Regions from separate parts of the Salinicola sp. JS01 genome, predicted to be linked through region 2. Evidence: predicted binding sites of a transcription regulator. Region 2 holds the regulator's gene; the other holds the start of a gene.

Region 1 (14,484 bases), 870 kb from region 2:
GCGCCATTGCTCCACGCTTACGGGCGAGATTGGTGGCAGTCGCTGCAGGCCCGGATCGGGCGTGGTGACGGACGTCGTGGCGATGAACGATTCGCCACCCGCAGGCAGATGCGTCAGCGCGGCGTGGCCGGCGTAGGCCAGCACCCCGACCAGCGCTAGTATCAGCAGCCCCTTCTCCCGCCCCGAGCGCGCCGTCCACAGCGGCGCCAGGCGAGCGGGCAGACGGGGGGTGAGTCGGCTCATGGCGTGGGCTCCGGAGTGTCGGCGGCGAGGGAAAGCTTCAGGCTCAGCTCGCCCGGCAACGCCTGCCACTGCGCCTCGCCCAGCGTGGCGAGGGCCTGGCGGGCCCGGTTCACCACCACCGGCGCCGGCGGCTCGGGGTAGCGCCAGGCCAGGGTCGCCCGATTGCCGCTGACCGCCAGCCGTGACAGCTGCCAGGGTGTGGCGGCTAGCTGTGCCGTGGCCGTTGCCAGGGCCTCGCTGAGTTGCCGATTGCGCCGGGCCAGGGCGTCGATGGCATCGGCGCGGCTGGCCAGCGCCGCCTGGGCGTCGGCCGGCGGTGGGCCGACGAAGCGCGCGGCCAGCGCCGCCGCCTGACGCTGGCTCGTCGCGGCGTCTTCGCGCCAGCTCGTGGCCATCCACAGCGAGGCGTCGAGCAGTACCAGCAGGGCGATGGCCCCCGCCAGCCGGCGCGTACGTCGCTGAGGCCGCCAGGCGATCCCTTGCCGGCGCGCGCCGCTGTCATCGGCGAACGGCAGCGCGGCGGGGGCTGAGCCGCCAGCCAGGTGAGGCTGCGGCGTCGGGCCTGCTCGGCGGCCGCTTCGCCGCCATCATGCCGTTCGTCATCGTGTCTTTCGCCATCGCCATCGCCATCGACTACCTGGCACTCACGCTCGCGCCAGGCCGGCGGCAGCGGCCAGTCGCGCGGCCACGCCAGCCACTGGCGAGCCTCCGGCGCGCCCGGCGCCACGGGCGCGGCCAGCCCCAGGCACAGCCGGTGGCTGCCGTCGTCGAGCGTGGTGATCTGATCCGGCCTCGCCGGCCGTGGCAGCGCCAGGAAGGCGCAGCTCCAGCCCGTCGGCGCCAGGCCGAGGCGCCGCGCCCAGGCGTGCCAGGCAGCGAGTTCGGCGCGTGGCAGAGCGATCAGCTCCAGGTGGCCGCGACCGCGCTGCAGCGGATTCAGGTGGAGCTGGTCGACCGCCTCACTGGTCACCGTTTCCAGCAGCAGCGGCCACTCGCGGCGCTTGAGCCCGCGCGGTGCGGCGAGATGGAAGTGGCTGACCGCATCCGCCGCCAGCAGCAGGGTGACCGGGTGGCTGGCGGCCAGCCGCGTCAGCGCCTGCCACGCCTCAGGCGGGCTGGTGTCGCTCAGGGTGTGCGGCGTGGCGCCCTCCAGGCACCAGTCGACACGGAGCCGGGTGTCGGCGTCCGTCTCTGCGTCGGCGCTGGCATCGATGAGCGGCGCGAGGCGCTGGCGCGGGGCGACCAGCAGGCGGGTGGCGGCGCGCGCCGGGCGTGCGGATCGGCGCATCAGGGTGACTCCTGGGTGAAGACGTTGTCCGCCGCCGGCCCGGCGGCGTCGGTGGAGAAGGCGTTGGTCGAGACAGCGCTGGTAGAGATGGCGTCGGTCGAAATAGCGTCGAGGCGGGCGCTGGGGTAGCCGCTGCGGCGGCTCAGCACCCGTACCCGCGCCGCCGGCTGGCGGGGATAGAAGGCGCTGGTGCCCTCGGCCAGCAGCAGGCGCTGGAAGTCGTAGTGGCGATCCGCCAGGCGGATGCGGATATCCAGCGCCACATAGTCCGGGGTCAGGCGCAGGCGGTTGGCGTAGCGTTCGAGCCAGGGGGCATCGCCGCCCAGCGCCTGGCGCACCGCGTCGAGGTCCGTGTAGCCCCCCGGCGGGCGCGCGCGCAGCAGCGTGGCCAGGGCGCCGCGGTCGACCTGGCCGACGAACAGCGCATCCAGCAGCGGCAGATCGCCGGGGCCCAGGGCGTTGAGATCGAGCCGCCAGGGTCCGTCGTCGGGCAGCGTGCAGAGCTCGTCGAAACGCCCGGCGCGGCGACTGTCCAGCGGCGCCAGCCAGTTGATCTCGCTGGGATCGCGCAGCCAGGTGTCGGCGCTCGTCCGGGGCGGGTCGAGGCGCGCATAGTCGGCGCCATCCATGCCGCCGACCCGGGCGATGTTATCGGGATCGATCCAGTCGGCGAGGCGGGCGACGAAGGTATCCGGCGTCATCCCGACGAGGCGCTCGCTGGCATAGGTCGCCACCCAGTAGCGCAGCTGCTGCTGGGCCAGCGCCGCCTGGCTGCCGCCCAGGGCGTTGAGGTTGAAGCAGGTGCGCAGGTCGTGCACCACCAGACGCAGCTCGCCGGCGTCGGTGGGGTAGCGCAGCGGCCGCCCGGCCAGGGTCTGCCACCACAGGTCGGCGTGGCGCACCGCGGCATCGGTCAGCGCACGGCGGGCGATGATCTCCGCGCCGCGGGCGTAGAACTCGGCCTGGGTCTCCTGCTGCAGCAGTTCGAGACGGGTCAGCTCGCGCCGCCCCTGCAGCGTCAGCGCGCTCAGCGTGATGCTCACCAGCGCCAGCGCCAGCAGTACCATCAATAGCGCCGCCCCGCGCTGGCGCGGCGCCCACGCGGGCTCACGCCGGGTTGGCGGTGACACCTTCATGGCAGCAGCTCCGGCAGGACCACGGTCAGCGTCACCGGGCGCCCATGGCGCTGCCACTGCACGCGTACGCCCTGGGCGATGCCGTTCGGCGGCGGCGCGGCGAGCCAACGCCCGGCGACGAAGAACGCGAACGTCACGGCGTCGACGCCGTCGAGTGCCGCCACCCGCTGCCACTCGGGCTCACCGGCGGCGTCGAGCAGCCCGCTGGAATCGAGCGTCAGGGTGGCGCTATCGCGATCCCACTGCAGGCGCTGGCGGCGCAGACGGGTATAGAAATCACCCACCGGCAGCGCCACCGCGCCCAGCGAGACCCACTCCAGCCGTGCCAGGTCGGCACGATAGGTCAGCGGCAGGTTGAACAGCCGACGACCCTCGGCGTGTATCGGGCGCTGCACCAGCGCCTCCAGACGCCGCGAGATCAGGCGGCTGATATCGATCCCCGCGTCCAGCGGCGCCGGTTCGGCGAAGCGCTCGCGCGCAATCACCAGTTGATTGACCAGCGCTGCCACGCCGATGCCGACCAGCGCGGTCAGGGCGATGGCGATCATCACCTCGAGCAGGGTGAAGCCGCGCTGGTGCGGTGTCGTTGGGGTCGGCGCTCTCATGGCGGTGCCAGATAGAGCGTGAAGGTGAGCACCGGATGTGCGCGGGCCGGGGTGTCGTAGAGCGCCAGGCGGCCCTGCCGCAGCCGCTGGATCGGCGTGGCGCTCACCGTCAGCCGCCACCAGCAGGTGTGCCCCGCCTGGCTCAGCTCGCCCTGCTGGGTCCCCAGGCGCGGCCAGTAGTGGTCGAGCGCCGCACGGCTTTCGAACTCCCGCGCGCACAGCAGCATGGGCGCGCGGCGCGCCGCACTCTCGGCGATGCGCACGCGCTGCTGCACCCCCTGGGCGACGATAGCCGCGATCAGCGCCAGGATGAACAGCGCCACCATCACCTCGAGCAGGGTGAAGCCGCGCTGGCATGGGGCCTCGTGGTCGCCGGGCCTGGTGCTCATCGCCCACGGCCTGTCACGCTGACCCCGAGCGCGTCCACCGCCAGGGTGCGGCGGGCGCCGTCGCTGGCCAGCTGGATATGCGCACCCACCACCTCGCCGTCGGGCAGCCACACCAGCCAGGGCGTGGTGGTATCGGCGGCCGGCGGCTTACGGCTGGGCTGCAGCGGCGGGTCCCAGCGCTGGGCGGCCAGCCCCAGGCGCTCGCCGAAGGCCTGCCAGCCGTGGCCGGGCTGCCAGCTGACGAAGCGATAGCCGTCGCCCTGCGGCTGCCAGCCGATCACCCGCTGGCGCGCGCGGGCGACGTCCGCGGCCAGGCGGAAGGTGCCGGCCAGGTCGCGCGCCTCGCGCTCGAGCCGCTCGCCAGGGCGCGTGCCCGCCAGCCAGGCCACGGCGAGGCTCGCGCCGAGGGCGATGATCACGATCACCACCAGCAGCTCGATCAGCGAGAAGCCCCGGGTCGCGCGCGCGCTCACAGCATCCAGTTGCCGATGTCGGCATCGATGCCCTCGCCGCCGGGCTGGTCGTCGGCGCCCAGGCTGTAGAGATCGACCCGCCCGTGCTGGCCGGGGCTGGCGTAGTGGTAGGGGTGGCCCCAGGGGTCTTCGGGCAGGCGCCGGATATAGCCGCCTTCGCGGTAGTTGTCCGGCTGCGGGTCGCTGCTGGGGGGCTGACCAGTGCCGCCAGGCCCTGCTGGGTGGTGGGGTAGCGATAGTTGTCGAGACGATACATGTCGAGCGCCTGCTCGAGGGTCGAGAGATCGGCGCGCGCCTTCTGCTGCATGGCGTCGTCCTGGTTGCTCAGCACGTTGGGGGCGACGATCGCCACCAGCAGACCGATGATGAAGATCACCACCATGATCTCGAGCAGGGTGAAACCGGACTGGTGGCCGGGGCGGGGAGCGCGTGTCATGCCGTTGCCTCTCTCGTCGTTGTCGTATCAGTCGTTTGCGTCATGGCTTGCGTGTCTGCCGGGGCGCTACAGCGCCACGCTGCTGTTGAGCTGCATGATCGGCAGCAGGATGGCGAGCACCACGGTCAGCACCACCGCGCCCATGACCAGGATCATCAGCGGCTCGAACAGCGCCAGGGCCATGTCGACGCGGCGGTTGAAGGTGCTCTCCTGGGCGTCGGCGATGCGTTCGAGCATGCGGTCCAGGGTGCCGCTGGCCTCGCCGCTGGCGACCATGTGCAGCAGCGAGGGCGAGAAGCGCCCCGACTCCTGCATCGCCCGGTGCAGGCTGATTCCGCTCTCGACGCGCTGCTCGATCAGCGCCACCGCCTCGCGCATGCCGTGGTTGCCCAGGGTGTCGCGGCTCACCCGCAGTGCTTCCAGCAGGGCGATGCCGCTACGCGTGAGGATCGCCAGGGTGCGGGTCAGGCGCCCGGTGTCGAGCAGCCGGATCAGCTCGCCCAGGCGCGGCAGGCCGAGCAGCAGGGCGTCGAGCCGCGCCCGCGGCGCCGGGCGGCGCAGTACCCGCGCCGCCAGCGGCAGGCCCAGCAGCAACAGCGCGAGCAGCCACGGGCCCAGGCTCAGCATCAGATGGGAGAGGCCGATCATCAGCCGGGTCAGCCACGGCAGCGCCATGTCGGAGCGCTCGAACTGCTGTGCCAGGCGCGGCACCACCCAGGTCATCAGCCCGCTCACCACCGCCAGCGACACCCCCGCCAGCACCAGCGGATAGACCAGCGCGGTGCGCGCCTTCTGGCGCTGCGCCTGGACCCGTTCGAGGTGGTCGGCCAGGCGTTCGAGTACCAGCGCCAGACGCCCGGCGCGCTCGCCGGCGGCGACCAGCGAGCGGTAGAGCAGATCGAAGCTCGCGTGGGGCTTCAGGCTGTCGGCCAGCGAGTGGCCCTCGCGCACCCGGTTGCCCACCGCCAGCAGCAGCGCGCGCTCGCGCTGGCGCTCGGCCTGGCGGGTGAGGGCGTCGAGGGCGTCGCTGAGCGGTATGCCGGCATCGATCAGGGTCGCCAGTTGGCGCGTGAGCAGCGCCAGGCTGGTGGTATCGAGGCGCCCGCGGCCCGCGCTGCGACCCGGGGCCTCGGCACCACGCACCAGCGCCAGGCGGCGCGGGAACAGACCGCGTTCGTGCAGCAACTGACGCGCCTGACGCTCGCTCTCGGCCTGCAGCACGTCGCGCTGACGGCGGCCGTCGGGGCTCAGGGCGACATAGCGATAGGTGGGCATGAACCAGCTCCAGCAGCGAGGTCGATATGACGTTGGTCACGCATCGCGACGGTCATGACGGGCATCGATGGCGCCGTAGTCTGACTCACGCTCGATGGCAGTTTGAGGTCAGCGCGGGGGGCAAGCTCAGCGGTGGATCGCACGCAGTACCTCGTCGAGGGCGGTCTCGCCCGCCGCCAGCCGCGCCAGCGCCGCCTGCGCCAGGCTCTGGGCGCCGGCCTGGCCGAAGGCGTACTCGGCCAGCGCCGCCTCGGGGGCGCGTTCGTGGATCAGGCCGGCCAGATGGGCATCGATAGGGATGAACTCGTAAAGGCCCAGGCGGCCGCGATAGCCGCTGTGGTCGCAGCTTTCGCAGCCCTGGGGCTCGGCCAACCGCGGTAAAGTCTCGAGGCCGGGCAGCCACTGGGCATCGTCGGCACGGCGCGGGCGCCACTCACTGCACGCCGGGCACAGCCGGCGCACTAGGCGCTGCGCCATCACCCCCTTGAGGCTGGTCGCCAGCAGGAACGGCTCGATGCCCATGTCGCGCAGGCGCGCGATCGCCCCCAGCGCGCTGTTGGTGTGCAAGGTCGAGAGCACCAGGTGGCCGGTCAAGCTCGACTGCACCGCGGTGGCGGCGGTCTCCAGATCGCGGATCTCGCCGATCATGATCACGTCCGGGTCCTGGCGCAGGATGGCGCGCAGGCCGCGGGCGAAGGTGAGCCCGGCGTGGGGGTTGACCGGGGTCTGCCCGATACCCGGGATGGCATACTCCACCGGGTCCTCGACGGTGAGGATATTGCGGCTGCGGTCGTTGAGCGCATTGAGGCTGGCGTAGAGCGTGGTGGTCTTGCCCGAACCGGTGGGCCCGGTGTTGAGCAGGATACCGTTGGGCTGCTGGAGCACCCGGCGATAGCGTTCGAGCACCGCCGGCGGCATGCCCAGGCGGTCGAGGTCGAGCAGCGCGGCGTGCTTGTCGAGCAGACGCATCACCACCCGCTCGCCGTGGATGCCGGGCAGGGTGGAGACGCGGATGTCGACGTCACGCCCGGCGGCGCGCACCGTGATGCGGCCATCCTGGGGCTGGCGCTTCTCGGCGATGTCGAGCCGCGCCATCACCTTGATCCGCGAGATCAGCACCGGCGCCAGCACCCGCGGCGGCCGCAGCGCCTCGCGCATGGCACCATCCACCCGCAGGCGGATCACCAGTTCGCGCTCGAAGGGTTCGACGTGGATGTCCGAGGCGGCCAGGCGCAGGGCCTCGGAGAAGACGCCGTTGATCAGCCGGATCACCGGCGCTTCGTTCTCGCTCTCGAGCAGATCCTCGGCCCGCGGTAGCTCCTGCATCAGGCTGTCGAGATCGACGTGCTCGGCCAGCCCCTCCAGCAGCGCCGCGTTGTCGGCACGCTCACCGTCGTGCAGCGCGGCCAGACGCGCCTCGAAGGTATCGCCGTCGAGCCACTCGCAGCCCTCGGCGCGGCCCAGGCGGCGCTGGATGTCCTGGAGCACCTCGAGCTGCAGCGGCGACGGCGTGTCGCGACACAGCAGGCGGTAGCCGTGCTTGCCCGGCGCCAGCGCCACCCCGGCGCGCTTGGCCAGCCGGTAGGGCAGCGGCGCGAGATCGTCGCCGGCGCTGAAGGCCGCGGTCGCGGTCATGGCGCCAGGCTCCCCAGGCGGCTGCGCTGGTCGGGGAAGAAGGTGCTCCAGCGCGGCTGGCCCGGCGTGCTCGGCGCCGCACTCGCCATCCCCGGTCCAGACGCCGCCGTGCCGCCGGATGCGCTGCTGGCCGTCTCCCAGGGCGCCAGCGCCTGGTCGTCGTCGAAGCCGGCGAGCAGCTGCTGGGCGCGCATGTAGCGGTACTTGTCGGCGGTGGCGCTGTCCATCTGGGAGGCGTCGCGCAGCACCCGGGCGCGGATGAACACCATCAGGTTGCGCTTCTCCTGCTCGTCCCGGTTGTACTGGAACAGCTTGCCGATCACCGGGATGTCGCCCAGCAGCGGTACCTGGGCCGAGCTCGAGTTGCCGGCGTTGCTGATCAGCCCGCCGAGCACCACGATGCCGCCGTCGCGGGTGATCACCGAGGTCTCGATCTCGCGCTTGTTGGTGACCACGTCGGAGGCCTGGACGTTGGGGTCGATCGACGACACCTCCTGAACGATATCCATGCGGATGGTGTTGTCGGAGCTGATCGAGGGGCGGATGCGCAGGCTGACCCCGATGTCCTCGCGCTGGATGATCTGGTAGGGGTTCTCGTTGAAGGTGGTGGAACCGGTGACGAAGGGCACCTCCTGGCCTACCAGGATATAGGCCTGGGCGTTGTCGAGGGTGGTCAGCGAGGGCGTCGACAGCAGATTGGTCTCGCTGTCGCTCTGCAGCGCGCCGAGCAGGGCGGCGAAGCTCACGCCGCTGTCGCTGACCCGGCCGACGCCGGCGCTGACCCCGGTGATGCTGCCGAGCAGCTGCGCCAGCTGGCTGGTGTCGTTGCGCGCGGCGGCGCCGGCGATGGCGTTGATCCCCGGCTGGCCGTCGGCGGCGTAGTTGAACCCGCCCACCGGCACGGTGCCGCTGCCGGAGAGATCGCCGAACAGCCACTGCACGCCCAGGCGCTTGGCGCGGGATTCGGTGATCTCGGCGATGATCGCCTCCACCGCCACCTGGGCGCGGCGGATATCGAGCTTCTTGATGATGCTGGCGTAGGCGTCGAGCCGCGCCGGCGGGCCGATCAGTACCAGGGCGTTGGTTGAGGGATGGACGGCGAAGCCGACCGCGTCGTCGCCGCTGCCAAGGGTGCCGGCGAGCGCGGCGTTGCGGCTGGTGGCGTCCGGTAGCGCGGGCAGCCCGCTGCCGCCGCTGCCCGTGCCGGTGCTGGCGAGGCTGCCGCCCTGCAGGGCACCACCACCTCCGCCACCACCGCCGGCGCGCTGCAGCAGTTGCTGCACCTGACTGCGCGGATCGGTGCTGCCCGCGTTCTGCGGGCGTTCGCCGGTCAGCCCGCCGAGGACCGAGACCACCGATTCGGCGCTGACGTTGTCCAGATAGATCACCCGGGTGTTGCGCTGCTGGGCCTCGGCCTGGGGCTTGTCCAGCGAGGCGGCGAGCTGGCGCACCCGGGCCAGCCCGGCGGGGTCGCCGTAGGCCACCAGGGCGTTGGCGCGGGGGTTGGCCACCACCTTCACCTGACCGCCACCCTCGCGCTGCATCAGCGTATCCAGGGTGCCGGCGAGCTCGTCGGCGGTGGCGTGCTCGAGCGGCAGTACCGCGGCCTGGAGATCGCGCTGGCGGTCCAGGCGCTCGGCCAGCTGGGTCAGCCGGCGGAGATTGTCGCGCCAGTCGGTGACCACCACCAGGTGGCTCTCCGGCCACGGCGTGACCGTCCCCACCTGGCTGTCGACCAGCGGTTGAAGCACGCCGGCCAGGGTGGCGGCGTCGAGGTTGCGCGTGGCGATCACGCTGGTGGCGACATTGGCCCCCTGGGCATTGTCGCCGAGCGGCAGCGGCTGGGTGCGCGAGGCCTGGGCCGGCACGATGCGCACCTGGCCGTCGGCGAGCGGCACCGTGGCGTAGCCGTTGATCTGCAATTCGTTCTGGAACAGGCGGTAAAGCTCGTCGGCGCTCAGTCGGCGCTGGCTGGTCAAGGAGATGTTGCCCTGTACCCGCGGGTCGACGATGAAGGCGTGGCCGGTGATCCGCCCCACGCTGTCGATGAATTCGCGCAGGCTGGTCTCCTGGAAGTCCACGTCGTAGCGCGGCGTGGCGTCCGCCGCCGTGGCGCTGGTGTCATCCGTGGGCGTCTGAGGCTGGGTCTGTGACTGGGCCAGCGCCGGGGTCGGGAGCAGCAGGGCCAGCAGCAGCGTGAACACCAGTCGATACGGCAGAGGCCTCATGGGGATGACTCCGAAAGCGTGGATGAAACGGCGGCCGGTGTGCCCGGCTCGACGCGGACGATGGCGCCGCGGGGCGCGCTGTCAGGCTCCGGCCAGGCCAGGCGTTCCAGGCGCCCGCCGCGCGAGAGCACCACGCCCTCGCCATCGATACGCGCCAAGCTGATGCCCGGGGCGATGCGATCCCCCGGCATCAGCGCGCGCTGGCCGTCGGGGGTCGCCAGCACCACCAGCGAGTTCGCGCCCTGACTCAGCGCCCGGCCGACCACCTGATAGGGCAGGTCGGTGAGCGGGATGCGCCGGTCCGCTGCGATGGCCCGCGACTGCCAGGCGGCGGGTACTGGCGGCAGCGCCGCGGGGTCGAGAATGAAGGATGTCGATGCCGCGACAGGGTCGGCAGGCGCCAGCAGTCGCGCCGTGCCGCTCAATGCCTGGGCCGCCAGCCACGCCAGCAGACATAGCGCCAGCCACCGTGCCGGGGCGCTCAGCCAGGCCGGGGGCGTCATACGCTCAGGCGCGCCTGCGGATGCCAGCCGGGATGACCCTCGACGTAGCGCGCCTCGACGCTCGGCGGCGTGGGAGCCGGCGGGGTGCCGCCGTGGTCGCCGAGATAGCGCTCCAGGCGCTGCCACAGCGGTTCGCCGCCGGCCTGGGGGCGGGCGCTGAAGCTGCGCCAGGTGAGCCCCGCCGGCAGCGCCCCGAGATGCGCACGTTCTCCCGCGGCGGCGCCGTAGTCGAGCGTCCAACGGGTCGCCGAGAGGCGTGGCAGGTCGCGGCTGTCATTGAGAATCAGCGGCAGGCCCAGACTGCTGTCCAGCGCGCGTTCGAGCAGGCGCTTCAGCGCGTCGGGGTCCGGCGTGAGATCGACGACCCGCGCCGGATGGCCGCCGCTCAGGCGCCACAGATGGTCGCGGGTGATCGTTTCGTCGGGGGCCAGCAGGGTATCGTGGCGCAGCCCCGGGAGCAGCGCGCGGGTGGCGTCGCTATCCGCGCTGAGGGCGGCGGCGATCAGACCGTCCCAACTGCCGCCGACACTGTCGCGTCGCCACAGCCAGCCGGGGGCGCTGCCCAGCGGGCGGTCGAGCCAGCCGGCGTAGGGCGCGCGCAGGGCGTCGAAGCGCGCCTGCAGCTCGCCAGCCGCGGCGTCCGGGGTGACGTCGTTGCGCTGGAACTCGGCGTGGATCTGCCAGCCGCTACGGGTGCTGCGGCAACTGAGATGGAAGAAGCCGCTGGCGTGGCTGCCGGGCAGACACAGCGGCACCGGGGCGCCGTGGGGGTTGTCCACCGCGATCAGCGCGGGCCAGAAATCCTGACCGCGGGCCGCCAGCACCAGATCGACTCGCGGCAGCCGTCCGGCCAGCCAGCGTGCGGTGGCGCTGCCGGTATCGGCCAATAACACCACCAGATCGGCGCCTTCGGCGGCCTTGGCCACGCTCTCGGCCAGAGCCTGGTACCACCGATCGAGCGGGCGGGTTTCATCCAGGGCGTTGGGGTCGCTGGCGCCGACCACCGCCACCTGCACGCCGTCGCGCTCGAAGCGGGTCGCGGTGCTGACGCCGGCGGGCGGCGCGGCCAGATTGCCCAGCACCGGGCGCGCGTAGTCGCGGTAGAGCGCCGGGGCACGCTGCGGCCAGAGCACGCGCTCGTCGCTGCTGACCCGGGCATCGCTGGCCAGCAGACGGCTGGAGGCGACGCCGGCGCTGCCGTTGGCGAGATGCCCCAGGCCGCTGCCGCTCCAGCACTGGCCGTTCTCCAGGGTCAGGGTGCGCTCGGCGCCGAGTTCACGCCGCAGCCGCGCGAGCTGGGCGGCCAGGCCGCCATAGCCGGCGGTATGGCGCCGCGCGGCGCTGCGTGGGGTATAGAGGTCGGCCCATGCGGCGCCAGCGCTGCCGACCAGCGTGGTCACGCCGTCCGCGGTGGCCCAGGGGGCGGCGCCGAGCAGCTCCGCCGGGCCGAGATAGGTGGCGGGGGCGACGATCCGCGTGGGGCCGAGACACTCCAGGGTATCGGCGACATAGAGCAGCTCGACCTGGCGTCCCGGGGCCGGTGCGCGTGCGGCGCCTGTCAGCGGCGTGGCGCAGCCGCTCAGCACGCCACCCATGCTGGTGCCGAGCCCCGCGCCCAGTAGGGCGCCGATCAAGCGGCGGCGGGCCGGGTCGGGTCGCCGGCCACCGGTGGCCGGAGCTTCAATGGCTGGGGCATTGATGGCCGGGGCGTCGATGGCCGGAGCATTGATAGAGAGGGGATCGGTCATGGGGCTCCCGCGAATGATCCAACGCGGCGCACGGTCTTCGCCGCCGCCGGACTCGGCATCCTAATGACTGGGAGATGACGGTTTCGTGACCGCGCAGCGGGCGCGGCGCTGCCGCCAAGTCGTCATGGGGTTGTCACGTTGCTGCTCTAAGTTGCCTCCGGGTAACGCAGCCCGGTGACCGCATTCACCGGGACGCCAAGTGGCCGGCGGCGCGCATCGCCGGCTCGGGCGCCATGGCATCAGTCGACCGTCATTAGTGGATCACTCACAGAGAGGGGACACCCCATGAGCAAGGAAATCGAGGATCATCGCGTTCTCAACCAGAGCACCAACGAGCCGTTCTCGTCGGTACTCTCCCGCCGTGTCTCGCGTCGAGGCATCATGCAGGGGGCGCTGGGCTGGCCGCCATGGGCCTGCTCGGGGGCTTCGGTCTGGCCGGTTGCAGCAGCGACGATAGCAACGACAACGGCAGCGCCGGCGGCGGCTCTTCAGAAGCCACGCCGCTGGCGCTGGCGTTCGCCTCGATTCGCGGTTCGCGCACCAATGGGGTGGTGGTGCCCGAAGGCTATGTCGCCCAAGTGGTGATCCCCTGGGGGACACCGCTCGACAACAGCGTCGGCGCCTGGTCCGCGGACCGCAGCGTGACGCCCGACTACCAGGCGGCCAGCGTGGGCATGAACCACGACGGCATGCACAACTTCGCGCTGAGCGAAGAGAGCGCCTCGCGCGAATTCATCATGGCGCTCAACAACGAGTACATCGATCAGGGCGCGCTGTGGGCCCCTCAGGGCGGCCCGACCAATGCCGATAAAGGCGCGCGCCCGGCCGACGAGGTGCGCACCGAGATCAACGCCCACGGCGTGACCCTGGTCAAGCTGATGCTCGATGCCAACGGCCAGTGGCGTGAAGAGCGCGGCTCGCGCTACAACCGTCGTATCACCTCGGCCACGCCGATCGAACTCGCCGGCCCGGTGCGCGGCAGCGACTACGTGGTCACCGCCTACTCCACCAACGGCACCCGCACCCGCGGCACCAACAACAACTGCGCCAACGGCTACACCCCCTGGGGCACCTACCTCACCTGTGAGGAGAACTGGCCCGAGGTCTTCACCAAGTCGAGCGACCGTTATCCTGACGACGAGCGCCTGGGTCTGCCCGAGGGCCGCGGCCGCTACGGCTGGGAGACCGCCCAGGGCGGCACCAACGGAGAGTTCGCGCGCTTCGATGCTACCCCGAGCGCGGCTTCCGCTGCCGGCGACTACCGCAACGAGCCGCGCACCTTCGGTTACGTGGTGGAGATCGACCCCTACGGCAACACCGCCAGCGTGGGCACCGAGACCGCCGCGCTCAAGCGTACCCATATCGGACGCTTCCGCCACGAGGGCTGCTGGCCGGGCAAAGTGATCGAGGGCGAACCGGTGGTGTTCTACTCCGGCCACGATTCGCGCAACGAGTACATCTACAAGTTCGTCTCCAAGGCCAAGTGGGACCCCCAGGACGCCAATCGCCCGGGCCAGGACTACGACCGCCTGGCGATCGGCTCCAAGTACCTCGACGAGGGCACCCTCTACGTGGCGCGCTTCAACGCCGATGGCAGCGGCGACTGGTTGCCGCTGACCCCGGACGCCACCACCCAGAACGGCCGGCCGCTGTGGCAGGCGCTCAATCTGGCCAACGAGCGCGATCTCGCCGGGGTCATCATCAATACCTGCGACGCCGCCGACTTCATGGGCGCGACGCCGATGGACCGTCCCGAGTGGGGTACCGTCGACCCCTCCTCGGGCGAGGTCTACATGACCCTGACCAACAACTCCAAGCGTACCGCCGAAGGCACCGCCGCCACCTACACCGATGGTGGCAGCGACATCGAGGCGCTGGGCGCGGGCTACGCCACGGCCCCGGTCAACGCCGCCAACCCGCGGCCCGACAACGAGGGCGGTCAGGTCATTCGCTGGCGCGAGCCTTCACCGGCAGCCACCGATTTCGAGTGGGAAGTGTTCGTGTTCGGCGCCGCCGAGAACGATCCCGACAACTTCTCGGGTCTCACCGAGCTCAACCAGTTCGCCAGCCCCGATGGCCTGTGGTACGACGATCGCGGCGACGGCCGCGGCATTCTGTGGATCGAGACCGACAACGGCTACGACAACGTCACCGACTACACCAACGACCAGGTGCTGGCGGTGGTGCCGGGCAATGTCAGCCGCGGCCCGGGGGACAAGGCGGTGATCGATGCCGCGGACCAGGCCCAGCTCAAGCGCTTCGCCGTCGGCCCCAATGGCTGCGAGGTGACCGGTATCTTCGCCACGCCGGACAAGACCTCGCTGTTCATCAACATCCAGCACCCGGGCAACTGGCCGGCCGATCCTGACGCCAACGTGCAGGATGCCACGGTCGCCATTCCGGAGTCGGGCAGCGTGCGCGCGCGTGCCGCCACCGTGGTGATCCGCAAGCGTGATGGTGGCGAGATCGCGGTCTGATCCGCGGCTATCTCGTCACGTAAACCAACTCGTCACACAAGCTTTGGG
Region 2 (14,484 bases):
TCGCGAAAGCGCAGTTCGAGATTGAGATCCACCGGCAGCCCGCTCTGGCTGTCGACGCGCTCCGGCGTCATCCGGTAGTGGCGAGCAATCGCTCGGTCTTCGGTCGCCACGCCCCAATCGAAGCGCTTCAGACGCGTCAGGGCCTCACGGAATTCAGGCTTGCGCGCACGCGTACGCTTCAACATCACGCCCAGCCACCACAGCATCAACTTGAGCTTCATGCGCCCTCGCAAGCCGTCAGGTCAAGAAAGAAATGCCGACCCGCCCGGTGACGGGGGATCGGTCATCGATGGCCACTCGCCGTCAGGCGTCGAGCCCGTCGCGGCAGCGATTACTTACTAACCGCGTCCTTGAGCGCCTTGCCGGGCTTGAATGCCACGGTCTTGCTGGCGGGAATATTCAGCGGCTTGCCGGTCTGCGGGTTCTTGCCGGTGCGGGCGGCACGCTCGCGCACGGTGAACGAGCCGAAGCCGATCAGCGTGACGTCACTGCCTTTAGATACCGTGCCGGTGATCTCATCGAGGATGACGTTGAGTACCTGGCTGGCTTTGTCCTTGGAAAGATCCGCACGCTCGGCGATCGCCGCGGCGAGTTCTGGCTTACGCATAAAGCCCTCCTTGTTTGGCTCTACTGGGGCGAGGTCGCGGATAGCGACGCCTCGCGATTCCTAAGCGCTGTTGTTATCGGGGCGCGCCAGTCGGGTCGGCGCGCCCCCAGCGCATAATAGGCAGCTCTCGACGCGGTTTGTAAAGCCTTACATGAGCATTTGCCGTTCGCGCCCGACCACCGCTGCTAGCCTAGCAACGGCGGTGCCGCCCGCGCCAGTTCGACTTTGCGCCGAACGCAGGCGCCGGTCAGGGCGAATCCGATCAGCCGCCCGGCGGCATCCTCGGCCACGGCGCTGAAATCCCCCGCCTCGCCGTCGATGCGCCAGCGCGCCGGGGTCTCCCGCGGCACCAGCGCGGCGATCGGCAGCAGCGCGGTCTTGACCATCACCGGCCAGGCGCCGTAGGCGACCGCCGTCGGCGTGCCGGTGAGCGTGGCGGCCAGCGCCTTGGCGCTGGCCTGCAGCGGCTGTACGTACATGGCGTTGAGGCCATCGACGCAAGCGACGTCGCCGAGCGCATGAATGTGCGGGTCGCTGGTCTGCAGATAGCGGTCGGTGAGAATGCCCGCGGGGCCGGTCTGCAGCCCGGCGGCGGCGGCCAGCGCGGTGCGCGGACGCAGCCCGGTGGCCACCAGCACCAGATCGGCAGCGAGGCGCTCACCGTCGTCGAGCGTCAGCGACACGCCGCCGTCACTGGACTCGAGCGCCTGCACCTGGCGCTCGAAGTAGCCGGCGATACCGGCGGCAGCGAACGCCTCGGCCAGCGCCCGCCCCAGCGGTGGCGGCAGTAGCCGTGGCAGCGGCGCCGGCTCCGGGGCGATCAGCGCGACCCGATGACCGCCGGCGTGGAGATCGTTGGCGAACTCGCAGCCCACCAGCCCGGCGCCGACGATGGCCACTCGGGCCGGTTGCCCGGGGTGGCGCTCGAGCGCGGCGCGAAAACGCCGGTAGTCATCGAGATCGTTGACCTGGAAGACCCGCTCGGCGAGCGCCTCGGGGGTTGCGAACGGCTGCCACGGCGCCGCGCCGATGGCCAGCACCAGCTGCTCGTAGGGCAGGCGCTCGGCGCCCAGCCGCAGCGTGCGCTGGCGCGGGTCGATCGCGTCGACCGGGGTATGGCAGCGCAGGGTGGCATTGATCGCATCGGCCACACCGATGGCGTCGCGCTGAGCCAGCGCCGCGGCACTCTGGCCCTTGGTGAAGGCACTCGAGAGCAGCGGCTTGGCGTACTCATCGCCGCTGTCGGCGGTGATCAGGGTCAGCGCGCGGTGGGGGTCGCGGCTGCGTATCGCACGGGCCAGGCCCAGGCCGGCCATGCCGGTGCCGATGATCGTCAGGGGCGCACTCATGCCTTCCTCTCGGTCGCGGAATGGCCCCATGATACACTACGCCGCCCCAGGGCCGCCGCGCCCGGGCCCTCGCGGCCAGTCCTGTCCGGAGTCGTGCGTGTCCTCATCTTCATCCCTTCGCCTGCCCAGTCGCGTGCGCTCAAGCGCTACGGATACCCGGTCTTCGGATGCCGACCCCTCGGCGCCTACCTCCGTGGCTGCGAGCCATTGGCAGACCACGCCGTCGCTGCGGCGCTGGAGCCCGGCCGCCGCCTGGCGCCCGGTGATGGACCCGCGCTGGTGGCGCTGGGTCGCCTCGACCGATTCGCTCACCGCGCGTCTGATTGCCGCCTCGCCGCGGCCTTTTCGCGTCCGCCTGCTCGATGAGGGCATCGGCGTGCCGCGACGCGACGAAGCCCAGGCGCTGGGCCTGGCGCCGGGCCGCGTGGCCTGGATCCGCGAGGTGCTGCTGATGAGCGGCGAGCGCCCCTGGGTCGCGGCGCGCTCGGTGGCGCCGCTGACCCGCGGCGGCTGCCGCAGCCTGCGCGCCCTGGGCGAGCGCTCGCTGGGCAGCTGGCTGTTCGCCCAACCGGATCTCGAGCGCGGGCCGATCGAGCTGAGTGCGGACCCTGCCGGCGTCTGGCTGCGCCGTTCGCGCTTTCGCCACGGCCGCATCCAACTGCTGGTGCAGGAACGCTTCCTGAGGCAGATGGCCGCCGACCTGGCGCTGCCGCCCGCGGGGTGAGCCCGGCTTCCGGACTGTGTGAGCCCCCGCTTACCGCCTACAGCCGCCCGGCGAGAGCCGCCTCGAAGATCCCGCGGTAGGTCGCCGCGTCGAAGGCAATCGGATTGCCCCCGGCGGAAGGGTCCTCCACCGCCATCTGTCCGATCCGTTCGGCATGGCTGTCGTCGATGCCCAGCGCGCTCAGCGCATGGGGAATGCCCAGGCGCTCACGCAGATCCAACACCCAATCGATCACTGCGGCAACCCCCGGCTGCGGCAGGTCGAGATAGCGCGCCAGGCGCACCATCGGCTCGCCGATCGCGCGGGTGTTGGCACGCAGCACGTAGGGCATCAGCACCGCATTGAGCATGCCATGGTGGGCATCGAACAGCGCCCCCAGCGGATGCGCCAGCGCGTGCATCGCGCCCAGCCCGCGCTGGAAGGCGGTGGCCCCCATCATCGACGCCACCAGCATGTCGCTGCGCGCGGCGAGATCGTCGCCGTGCAGGTAGGCCCGCGGCAGCGCATCGCGGATACGCCGCATGCCCTCCACCGCAATGCCCTCGGCCTGGGGGTGATACCCGGGCGCGCACCACGCTTCGAGACAGTGGGAGAGCGCATCCATGCCGGTGGCGGCGGTGAGCCCCGGCGGCAATTCACGGGTCAGCAGCGGGTCGAGGATCACCGCGCCGGGCAGCATGCGCGGGTGGAAGATGATGCGCTTGACCTGGGCCTGCTCGTCGGTGATCACCGAGGCGCGCCCGACCTCGGAGCCGGTGCCGGCGGTGGTCGGCACCGCCACCACCGGCAGCACGGCGTCGGCATCCGCCTGGCGCCAGTTGTCGCCGCGATCCTCCAGCGCCCACAGCGACAGCGACTCGGGCTGGCGCGCCATCAGCGCCACCGCCTTGGCCGCGTCCAGCCCCGAACCGCCGCCGAAGGCGATCACGCCGTCGTGGTCACCGGCGCGGAAAGCGGCCACGCCGGCCGCGACGTTGGCCCCGGTGGGGTTGCCCTGAATCTGACTGAATACGTCGACCGCCAGCCCCGCCTCGCGGCAGCGCGTGAGTGCCTGCTCGACCATCGGCAGCGCCGCCAGCCCGGGGTCGGTGATCAACAGCGGCGCGCGCATGCCCAGCGCCTGGCAGGCGTCGGGTAGCTCCTCGGCGCGCCCGGCGCCGATGCGGATGGGCGTGGGGTAGTTCCAGTTCGCGCTATAGCGTGCGCGATCGAAGTCACTCATGACGGATCTCCTGTAGGGCGGTCGGCGCGGTTCAGGCGTGCTTCAGGTGGAAGGATTTCGGCCGCGTCAGCGTCTCGTAGCCGACCTGCGACAGCGAGCAGCCGCGCCCGGACTGCTTGATCCCGGTCCAGGCCAGTTCCGGGTCGAGATAGTCGCAGCGATTGGTGAACACGGTGCCCGCGTCCAGGCGTTTGGCCAGCGCCTCGCCCACGGCCAGATCGCGGGTGAACACGGCGGCGGTGAGGCCGAACGCGCTGTCATTCATCAGCGCCACCGCCTCGTCGTCATCGGCCACCGTCATGATGCCCACCACCGGGCCGAAGCTCTCCTCACGCATCACCGCCATATCGTGGGTCACCTGGGTGAGCACCTGGGGCGCCAGATAGGCGCTGCCCGGCACCGACAGCGGATAGTCAGCGGGGTCGATCCACGCCTTGGCGCCGGCGGCGACCGCGGCCTCGATCTGGCCGCGCACGAAGTCGGCCGCTGCCGGCCGTACCAGCGGCCCCAGCGTGGTCTGCGGGTCGGTGGGGTTGCCCAGCCTGAGCTCGCGTACCCAGGCCACCGCGCGCTCGACGAAGGCCTCGGCAATGTCGCGGTGGACATAGATGCGCTCGATGCCGCAGCAGCTCTGCCCCGAGTTGAAGAAGGCACCATCCATCACCGCCGGCACGGCGGCATCGAGGTCGACGTCGGCGCGGATATAGGCCGGGTCCTTGCCGCCCAGTTCGAGCCCGGTGGCGATAAAGCGCCCGGCGGCATTGCGCTCGACCATCTCGCCGCCGGCCACCGACCCGGTGAAGGAGACGTGAGCGATGCGGGAGTCGCGGATCAGCGCCTCGGTATCGGCATGCGCCAGATGCAGGAACTGAAACACCCCTTCGGGCAGTCCGGCGGCCTGGAAGGCTTCATGGATACGCTCGGCGCACAGCGGCGTCTGCGCCGAGTGTTTGAGGATCACCGTATTGCCGGCCATGATCGCCGGCACCACCGCATTGACGGCGGTCATGAAGGGGAAGTTCCACGGCGCCACGATCAGCGATACACCCAGCGGCTCGCGGGTGATATAGCGGGTGAAGCCGGGCTTGTCGGCCAGCCGGATCGGCGCCAGGGCCGACTCGGCGAGGGCGATCATGCCGCGAGCGCGCTCCTCGAAGCCGCCGATCTCGCCACCCGCGGCGGCGATCGGCCGCCCCATCTGCCAGGTCAGCTCCTCGGCCAGTTTATCGCGCCGCGCGACGAAGGCATCGACCATCGCCGTACACAGCCGCGCGCGCTCGGCCAGCGGCGTCTCGCGCCATGCCCGCTGCGCCGCCACGGCGTCGGCGACGCAGGCTTCGATCTGCGCCTTCTCGGCCAGCTCGCGTTCGACATAGACCCCGCCATCCACGGGGGAAATCGTGTGTTGTCGTGCCATGCGCTGCTCCCACCCAGAAAGTGTCGTTATCCCGGCCGTGCCCGGGGGGCTCAAATAATCTCGAAGTAACGCGCCAACTCCCAATCGGTGATATGGCGACGGAACTGGCGCTCCTCCCACTCGCGGGTGGCGGCGAAGTGCTCGACGAAGGCGTCGCCGAACAGCTCGCGGGCGGCATCCGAGCCGCGCAGGCGGCTGGCGGCATCCCACAGCGTGCGCGGCAACGCCAGCGACGCCGGGTGTTCGAGTTCGTAGGCATTGCCGGTGACCGGCGCCTCCGGCTCGAGCCCCTGCTCGATGCCGTAGAGCCCGGAACCGATCGCGGCAGCCAGGGCCAGATAGGGGTTGGCGTCGGCGCTGCCGAGGCGATACTCGACCCGCTGGGACGTCTGTGAGCCGGGGATCACGCGCAGCGCACAGGTGCGGTTCTCGACCCCCCAGGTGGCATCGGTGGGCGCCCAGAAGCCGGGAACCAGCCGGGTATAGCTGTTGATCGTCGGCGCAAGCATCGCCAGCAGCTCCGGCATCAAACGCTGCTGGCCGGCGACGAAGTGGCGCTGGAGCTGGCTCATGCCATGGGGCGCGTCGGCATCGAAGAAAGCCGAACGGTCGCCGTCGCGATGGCGCAGCGAGAGATGGATATGCCCGCTCTGACCGGGATAGTCCGGCGACCACTTGGCCATGAAGGTCGCCATCAGCCCGCGCCGCTGCGCCCACACCTTGGTGAAGGTCTTGAACAAGGCCCCCTTGTCGCCGGCGTTCAGGGCATCGTCGACGCCGATCGCCGCCTCGAGCACGCCGGGGCCGGTCTCGGTGTGCAGCCCCTCGATGGGGAAGTCCATGGTCTCCGCCAGTGCCAGCAGGTCGTGGTAGAGCTCGCCATGCACCGAGCTGCGCAGCATCGAGTAGCCCATCATGTCCGGCGTCAGCGGCTTGAGGTCACGATAGCCCTTCTCGCGAATCGACTCCGGGGTCTCCTGGAACAGGAAGAACTCGTACTCCAGCGAGCCGAAGACAGCGAACCCCAGCGCCTCGGCACGGGCGATCACGCGCCTGAGCAGCCCGCGCGGGCAGAGCTGGCCGGCATCGCCCTCGAACTCGGCCAAAAACAGCAGCATGTCGCCCTCGAACGGCACCTCGCGGCAGCTCTCGGGGACGATCCGCAGCGGCGCATCCGGATAGCCGGTATGCCAGCCGGTGAAGGCGACGTTGTCGTAGAGCTCGTCCTTGCTGTCCCAGCCCAGCACCACGTCGCAGAAGGCAAACCCCTTCTCCAGCGCGGCGAAGAACTTGTCGCGCTGCATGTACTTGCCGCGCATCACGCCGTCGATGTCGAACATGCCGACCTTGACGTGGCTCAGCCCGCGCGCCTCGACGAGTTCGCGCGCCTGGGCGGCGGTGCGCACGCTTCTGGCTTGGTGATCACTCATGGCCTTTCCTCACTCACAGTGTCAGGGAGATCGGGATCACACCGCGCGGCCGTCGTCGCCCGCCTCGGCCTGCTCGCCTCGCTGCATGGCGAACTCCTCCTCCGGTGACAGGATCAGACGATGCCGCCCGACGCAGGCGAAGTAGCCGATACCCACCGCCAGCCACAGGGCGACGCCGATCACGCCGATCCGATAGGTGCTGTCGCTGAGCTGGAAGTAGATCGTCATCAGCGCGATGACGAGGGTCGCCACGGCGCCGGGAATCCCGAAGGGGCTGCGGTAGGGGCGCTCGATATGGGCGTGATGGCGACGCAACAGAATGAAGGAGAGCGCCTGGGCGATGTAGGAGCACATGGCGCCGAAGACCGCCATGTTGAGCAGCGTGCCCCCGATCACCGCCGAACCCTCCTGGGTGCCGAGGCCGAAGAAGCAGATCAGCATGATGGTCATGCCCACCAGCGCGCCGCCGATCATCGCCACGTACGGCGTCTTGCGCGTACCGTGGGTCACCGAGAGGAAGGTAGGAAAGTAGCCGGCGCGGGAGAGCGAGTAGATCTGGCGACCCTGGGCAAAAATGATGGTATGGAAACTGGCGATCAGCCCGACCAGCGCCAGCAGCGCGAGGAATTTGGCGGTGCCGGCGCCGAAGATCGCCTGGAAACCATCCAGCAACGGCTCACCGGACTGGCTCAGGGCGTAGCTACCAACGCCTACCACCGCGGGGTTGAGCACCAGGATCAGGGTCGCGGAGACGATCAGGGTGGTGATGCCGAGCAGGATGCCGCGCGGCATGTCACGCCGCGGGTCGACCGACTCCTCGGCGGCCAGCGGCAACTGCTCGATGGCCAGGAACAGCCACACCGCGAACGGCATCGCCGCTAGCGCCCCACCGATACCCATCGGCAGCAGCGGTCCGTGGCCGCCTTCGAGCTCACCGCCGCCGGGGGCGATGTTCAGCGCCCAGGTCGAGAAGTCGAGATGGGTGACGGCGCTGAACCAGAACACCACCAGCACCGCCAGCGCCAGCAGGGTCACCGCCAGCGTCACCCTGAACGACAGCTCGACCCCGACGATGTTGAGGCCGACGAACAGCAGATAGCCCAGCAGCCACCACAGCGGCTGGAACGCCGCCGGCGTCTCGAAGATGCTGCCCAGATAAGAGCCGATGAAGAACACGATCACCGCCGGCGTGAGCACGTACTCGACGTTCTCGCACAGGCCGGTGACGAAACCGCCCCAGGGCCCCATGGATGAGCGCGCGAAGGAGTAGGCCGCACCGGTGTGCGGCAGGGCCGGCGACATCTCGGCGATACAGAAGGTCAGGCCCAGGTACATCACCGCGATGATCGCGGTGGCGATCGCCATGCCGCCCCAGCCGCCCGAGGCGAGCCCCAGGTTCCAGCCCGAGTAGTGGCCCGAGATCACCGCGCCCACACCCAGGGCCCAGAGCGACCAGGGCCCGGCGTGGCGACGCAGGCCGCGCTTGTCGAAATAGCTGGCATCCTGCTGCTGGTAGTGGATGCCGACGGCGGGTTTACCGTGGTTTGTCATTGTTCTACTCCCAAGGATCGAGCCACCCTGTTCCGCGATCCCAGTGCTGCCAGCGTCTATCGACACCCAGGAGCGACGCCGACATCCGCTGACCGCGCCCACCTCGAGTCTGAGCGCGTCAGCGTGACAAAAGCAATATCTATCGCTACGCCCCGTACGCTATCGCTGCGCCAACTGCCACGCCTATCGCCGCGCCTCGCTGCCGGCGGGGTTGTGGTGTAAGGTCCAGCCAGTCGCGTCCCGCTCGCCGTTCTGGAGAATTCGATGTCCGCCGCCGACCCCACGCCACGCCCCCGCGGCCTGGCGCGAATCCCCGACTTCCTGCGCCTGACCCGGCTCGACAAGCCGATCGGCACCTGGCTGCTGATGTGGCCCACGCTGTGGGCGCTGTGGCTCGCCGCCGACGGCCTGCCGGACCGCGCCAACCTGATCATCTTCGTGCTCGGCGTTTATCTGATGCGCGCCGCCGGCTGCGTGGTCAACGACTACGCCGACCGCAAGATCGACGGCCACGTCAAGCGCACCAAGGAGCGCCCGCTGGCCACCGGACGCATCCGCGAACACGAGGCCAAGACCCTGTTCGCGGTGCTGGTGGCGGCGGCCTTCGTGCTGGTCTGCTTCACCAATCTGCCCACGGTGCTGCTCTCCTTCGTCGGCGTGGCGCTGGCCGCGCTCTATCCGTTCATGAAGCGCTACACCCACCTGCCCCAGGTGGTGCTGGGGCTGGCGTTCTCGTGGAGCATCCCGATGGCGTTCATGGCGGTGAGCCGCAGCGTGCCGCTGGAGGCGTGGCTGTTGCTGCTGGCCAACCTGACCTGGACCGTGGCCTATGACACTCAGTACGCCATGGTCGACCGCGACGACGACATCAATATCGGGGTCAAGTCCACCGCGCGCCTGTTCGGCCGCGCCGACAAGCTGATCATCGGTCTGCTGCAACTGGCCACGCTGGGCCTGCTGGCCGGGATCGGGGCACGCCTGGCGCTGGGCGGGTTCTTCTGGCTGGGGCTGGCGGCGATGGCGGCGACCTTCGTCTATCAGCAGTGGCTGATCCGTGGGCGCGAGCGCGGCCCCTGCTTCCAGGCCTTTCTCAACAACTTCTGGTCGGGGCTTTTACTGTTCGCCGGGGTGGTGCTGAGCCTGTGGCCGGTGATATGAGCCGCTGCCCTCATCGATCGCCTCTTCGCGCCCCCAGCGGTCGCCGCCAGGGTCGATGGTCTCGATGCGAGATGTGAGGGATGACATCGATGTCACGTATTTGTCATATTTTCACGCTGTAATCGTCACCGTTCTGTCACGGCCGGAAGGTTGTCCGCTGCACGCGCGCCTCCTCCGGCGGCTCACTCGAGGCCTGTCATGAGCTCCAAGACCGTACTCATCGTTGACGACGAGCCCTCCATCCGCGAAATGATCGCGGTGGCGCTGGAGATGGCCGACTACCGCGTGCTGGAGGCGGACAACGCCCAGAGCGCCCACGCCATGGCGCTGGACCACAAGCCGGACCTGATGCTGCTCGACTGGATGATGCCGGGCACCAGCGGGATCGAGCTGGCGCGCCGCCTCAAGCGCGAGGAGGCCACCGCCGAGATGCCGATCATCCTGCTCACCGCCAAGGGCGAGGAGGACAACAAGGTCCAGGGGCTCGAAGCAGGCGCCGACGACTACATCACCAAGCCGTTCTCGCCGCGCGAGCTGGTAGCCCGGCTCAAGGCCGTGCTGCGCCGGGCCACGCCACCGGGCATCGAGGAGGCGGTCGAGGTCGAGGGGCTCAAGCTCGATCCCGCCAGCCATCGCGTCACCTCCCACGGCAGCGCGCTGGAGATCGGCCCCACCGAGTACCGCCTGCTGCAGTTCTTCATGACCCATCAGGAGCGCGCCTACACGCGTAGCCAGTTGCTCGATCAGGTCTGGGGTGGCAACGTCTACGTCGAGGAGCGCACCGTCGACGTGCATATCCGCCGGCTACGCAAGTCGCTGGGCGAGAAGCACCAGCATCTGATCCAGACGGTGCGCGGCACCGGTTACCGCTTTTCGATCAGGGAGTAAGTCGCAGCGTGCGCTACTGGATCAACGAGCTGTGGCGCCTTGGCTACATGCTGTTCGGGCTCGGCGCGATGGGTACGCTGCTGGGCGAGCTGTTCGGCGCGCTGTTTGCCGGCCTCGGCTGGGGGCTGGCCGCGGGGCTAGGGCTCTACGTCTTCCTGCATCTACGCCACGTGCGCCTGCTCTATGTGTGGCTGCTGCGCCATCCGCGCGAGGCGCCGCCGCCCGGTACCGGCGTCTGGGGCGATCTGTTCGACCGCCTCTACACCTACCAGAAAGCGCAGAGCCAGATGCAGCAACGGCTGCGCGATATCCTGCGGCGCATCCAGGACTCCTGCGAGGCGATGCGCGACAGCGTGGTGATGCTCGATCCGCGCGGCGACCTGGAGTGGTGGAACAGCGCCGCCTCCGACATGCTCGGCCTGCAGCCCGACCACGACCGCGGCCAGCCGATCACCAACCTGCTGCGCGATCCGCGCTTCATCGACTACTTCGAGGCCCGCGACTACCGCGAGCCGCTCATGATCCCCTCGCCGATCGACGCCGCGCACACCCTGCAGTTCCATATCACCCTGTTCGGCGACGACGAGCGCCTGCTGATGGTGCGCGACGTGACCCGGCTGCACCAGCTGGAGATGATGCGCCGCGACTTCGTCGCCAATGTCTCCCACGAGCTGCGCACCCCGCTGACCGTGCTGGCGGGCTATCTGGAGACCTACTCCGACCACGCCGATCAGCTGCCGACCCGCTGGCAGCGCGGTTTCTCGCAGATGCAGGCGCAGACCACGCGGATGCAGAACCTGGTCGAGGATCTGCTGCTGCTGTCACGCCTGGAGATCGACAGCCCCAATGACGACCGCGACGCCATCGATGTGCGCGCCCTGCTCGAGAGCATCGTCGACGACGCCCGCGGGCTGAGCGCGGGGCACCAGCAGATCGCGCTGCAGGTCGACGAGCCTCATCGCCTGCTCGGCAACACCAAGGAGATTCGCAGCGCGGTCTCCAACCTAGTCTTCAACGCCGTGCGCTACACCCCCGAAGGCAGCCGTATCACCCTGCGCTGGAAGCCCTGGCACGATGGCGCCGCGATCGAGGTGGAGGACGACGGCGAGGGCTTCGACCCGGTGCACATCCCGCGCCTGACCGAGCGCTTCTACCGCGTCGACAAGGGGCGCAGCGCCGCCACCGGCGGTACCGGCCTGGGGCTGGCCATCGTCAAGCACGTGCTGCTGCGCCACGATGCTCAGTTGGAGATCGTCAGCCGACCCGGCATGGGCGCCCGCTTCCGCTGCGTCTTCCCCGCCACGCGTCTGATCACAAACGACGAAGGCAACACGCCGGCGATCTCGGCGCAGCCATGAACGCCGCGGGCGGCACTGCGCGGCCCGGCTCTTTCCGCCTTTTCACGCACGGCTGCCCTACGCTAGCTGTCCCCTGGCTCTCGCTGGCCTCTGGCTCTTACTGGTCTCAGCATTAGATCCACTCTCCATCAGCTCACGATTGAGCGGGCCTTTTTCCATCGACCCTTTTTCCATCGACCCTTTCCCATCGCCCCTTTTTATCGCACCGGGTTCGTCGCGCACGCTTCCATGGCAACGGCGCGATGCGCAGCGGATTGTTATCTAAATCTTAAGTAGGTGCTGCCGATAAAGTGAGCGGACTAGTAATACATTCCTCTACATGAATCGGCAGATACCTCGGATAAGGACGGCTTTCGCGATGACGATGCGGCAAAAACTCTGGATCACGGTGGGATTGATGTGGTTCGGCATGCTGGTGCTGGTGGGCTGGATGGCCCTGGAAAAGCGCGACACCCTGATGGCCGAGCGGGTCCAGAGTCTCAAGAGCTTCGTCGCCAGCGCCCAGACGCTGGTACAGCGCTACGCTGATCGCGCCGCCCAGGGTGAGTTCAGCGTCGAAGCGGCGCAGGACTTCGCCCGGCGCAATCTGTCGGCGCTCGATCTCGACGGCAGCTATGTCTACGCCTTCAACGGCAAGATTCACCTCGTCTATCACCCCAAGCGGGCGATCGGCACCGACATGAGCAACTTCCGTGACGACAACGGCGTCTACTTCTATCGCGAGCTGAAAGCGCTGGCCGACTCGCCCGACGACGGCACCCTGGAATACACCTCGACCAACGCCGACGGCGAGGACGTCTCGCGCATCAACTACGTGCGCCATGTCCCCGCCTGGGACTGGTATCTCGCCGCCAACGTCTATGTCAGCGACATCCAGCACGCGTTCTGGATGGGGGTGCTCAAGATGAGTCTGATCGCCGGCACGATCGGCATCGCGATCACCCTGGTGATGGCGTGGATCATCCGCAGCGTGCTGGGTGATCTGGGCGGCGACCCACGCCACGCGCGTAACGCGGTGCAGGGCATCGCCGAGGGCGACCTGACCCGGGCGCTGACGCTCAAGCCCAATGACCGCCATAGCCTGCTGCACGCCATCGAGGGTATGCGCGTGCATCTGGCCGAGGCCCTGGGCGGCGTGCGTCAGGCCTCCACCACCATCACCGTGGGCGTGGGGCAGATTCACAGCGGCAACCAGGACCTGGCGGCACGTACCGACCAGCAGGCCGCCTCGATCGGCGAGACCGCCTCGAGCATGGAGCAGTTGACCCAGACCGTACGTCAGAACGCCGAGAACGCGCGCCAGGCCAATGGCCTCGCCGGCCAGGCGCGCAGCACCGCCAGCGAAGGCGGGGCGATGATGGATCAGGTCGTCTCCACCATGCAAGGCATCACCGACAGCTCGCGCCAGGTGACCGACATCGTCGAGGTGATCGACTCGATCGCCTTCCAGACCAATATCCTCGCCCTCAACGCCTCGGTGGAAGCGGCCCGCGCCGGCGAGCAGGGGCGCGGCTTCGCCGTGGTCGCCAACGAGGTACGCACGCTGGCCAGCCGCAGCGCCGACGCCTCGCGTCAGATCCGCGAGCTGATCGATGCCTCCAACCGCAAGATCGAAGCGGGGTCGAGGATCGTCGCCGAGGCCGGCGAGACCATCGGTCGGGTGGTCGAGTCGGTCTCGCGCATGACCGATCTGATCGAGGAGATCTCGGTCGCCTCCGCCGAGCAGTCCAACGGCATCGACCAGGTCAACGAAGCCGTGGTGCAGATGGATCAGGTCACCCAGCAGAATGCCTCGCTGGTGCAGCAGGCGAGCAGCGCCGCGGCCAGTCTCAACGAACAGGTCCAGCGCCTGGAGCAGGCCCTGGCCGGCTTCCGCATCGCCGGGGCCGAGTCGCGCCCGATGGCGACGGCCACGTCCGCACCCCAGGTGTCGACGCCAGCGCCCCAGGTGGCAGCGCCCCAGGTGGTAGCGCCAGCCACCCGTCTGAGCGCGACCCGCCGGCCGGCCATGGCCACCACCGAGGACGACTGGGAGTCGTTCTAAGCGCCACACAGCGCACTCCCACACCCGCGGGGCCGGCATGCCGGCCCCGCTCTCTTTGCCCCCTCCAGCCGACGCCATCACGACTCAAGCGCTAATTTCCTAACCCTCCGACAATGGGCGCCGGTGGCAGAGCAAAGCGAGGGTCCTTTGCCAGGGATGGCAAAGTTAGCGCCCAGGGAGGGGTTTACAGCGTCCTCGCGACGTCCTGCCACCGGCCCACTTCGTTTACCGGCTACAACAGGCGCTCCAGACCTGCAGCAACGACAGGTTAAGATGGGCGCCTTTCTCTCTGCCGGAGCGCCGTACCCATGCTGCCGATCACCCGCCTGCGATCTCGCCCCACTGGACGCCACCCGTATCGCGCTGCAAGCGCCCTGCTCCTGGCCGCGACGCTATGGCTGTGGGCCGCCGCTGGCGTGGCGGCACCGGTCGCGATCACCTTCCCCGCCAGCGTCGAACAGGGCTCGGTGGTGATCGGGCGGGTGCCGCCGGGCAGCCAGGTACGGGTGGCGGGGCACACGCTGCGGGTCACCGGCTACGGTACTGTGGTGTTCGGCGTCGGCCGCGACGCCCAGGGCGCGCAGTCGATCGAGATCGTCACCCCGGATGGCCGACAGCAGCAGGCGTCGGTGGCGATCACCCCGCGCGACTGGCCGATCGAACGTATCGATGGCGTGCCGCCGAAGACGGTCTCGCCGCCGCCCAAGATCGCCGCCCGCATCGCCCGCGAGCAGGC

The links. The regulator PhoB, encoded in region 2, activates phosphate uptake and scavenging genes when phosphate is short. The targets are predictions, from matches to a motif close to TGTCATANNNNTGTCANA.
Region 1: the regulator PhoB is predicted to act here: its motif matches at 12,080-12,097, upstream of QO259_RS14280 (PhoX family protein).

Annotation. Positions count from the first base shown of each region.
Region 1 covers NZ_CP127244.1:3,132,624-3,147,107, reverse strand. Annotated here, with positions in the region: gene QO259_RS14340 (hypothetical protein) at 1-243, opposite strand, end outside; gene QO259_RS14335 (type II secretion system protein GspL) at 449-1,531, opposite strand; gene gspK (type II secretion system minor pseudopilin GspK) at 1,531-2,667, opposite strand; gene QO259_RS14325 (PulJ/GspJ family protein) at 2,664-3,272, opposite strand; gene QO259_RS14320 (type II secretion system protein) at 3,269-3,661, opposite strand; gene QO259_RS14315 (GspH/FimT family pseudopilin) at 3,658-4,134, opposite strand; partial or broken gene gspG (type II secretion system major pseudopilin GspG) at 4,131-4,570, opposite strand; gene gspF (type II secretion system inner membrane protein GspF) at 4,637-5,845, opposite strand; gene QO259_RS14300 (GspE/PulE family protein) at 5,972-7,480, opposite strand; gene gspD (type II secretion system secretin GspD) at 7,477-9,708, opposite strand; gene QO259_RS14290 (hypothetical protein) at 9,705-10,211, opposite strand; gene QO259_RS14285 (bifunctional UDP-sugar hydrolase/5'-nucleotidase) at 10,208-11,959, opposite strand; gene QO259_RS14280 (PhoX family protein) at 12,367-14,436, shown strand.
Region 2 covers NZ_CP127244.1:3,997,790-4,012,273, forward strand. Annotated here, with positions in the region: gene QO259_RS18270 (hypothetical protein) at 1-221, opposite strand, end outside; gene QO259_RS18275 (HU family DNA-binding protein) at 332-607, opposite strand; gene QO259_RS18280 (FAD-dependent oxidoreductase) at 793-1,956, opposite strand; gene QO259_RS18285 (chorismate--pyruvate lyase family protein) at 2,150-2,680, shown strand; gene QO259_RS18290 (iron-containing alcohol dehydrogenase) at 2,718-3,902, opposite strand; gene QO259_RS18295 (aldehyde dehydrogenase family protein) at 3,934-5,319, opposite strand; gene QO259_RS18300 (glutamine synthetase family protein) at 5,370-6,749, opposite strand; gene QO259_RS18305 (amino acid permease) at 6,786-8,300, opposite strand; gene ubiA (4-hydroxybenzoate octaprenyltransferase) at 8,565-9,458, shown strand; gene phoB (phosphate regulon transcriptional regulator PhoB) at 9,657-10,346, shown strand; gene phoR (phosphate regulon sensor histidine kinase PhoR) at 10,355-11,704, shown strand; gene QO259_RS18325 (methyl-accepting chemotaxis protein) at 12,063-13,748, shown strand; gene QO259_RS18330 (M23 family metallopeptidase) at 14,057-14,484, shown strand, end outside.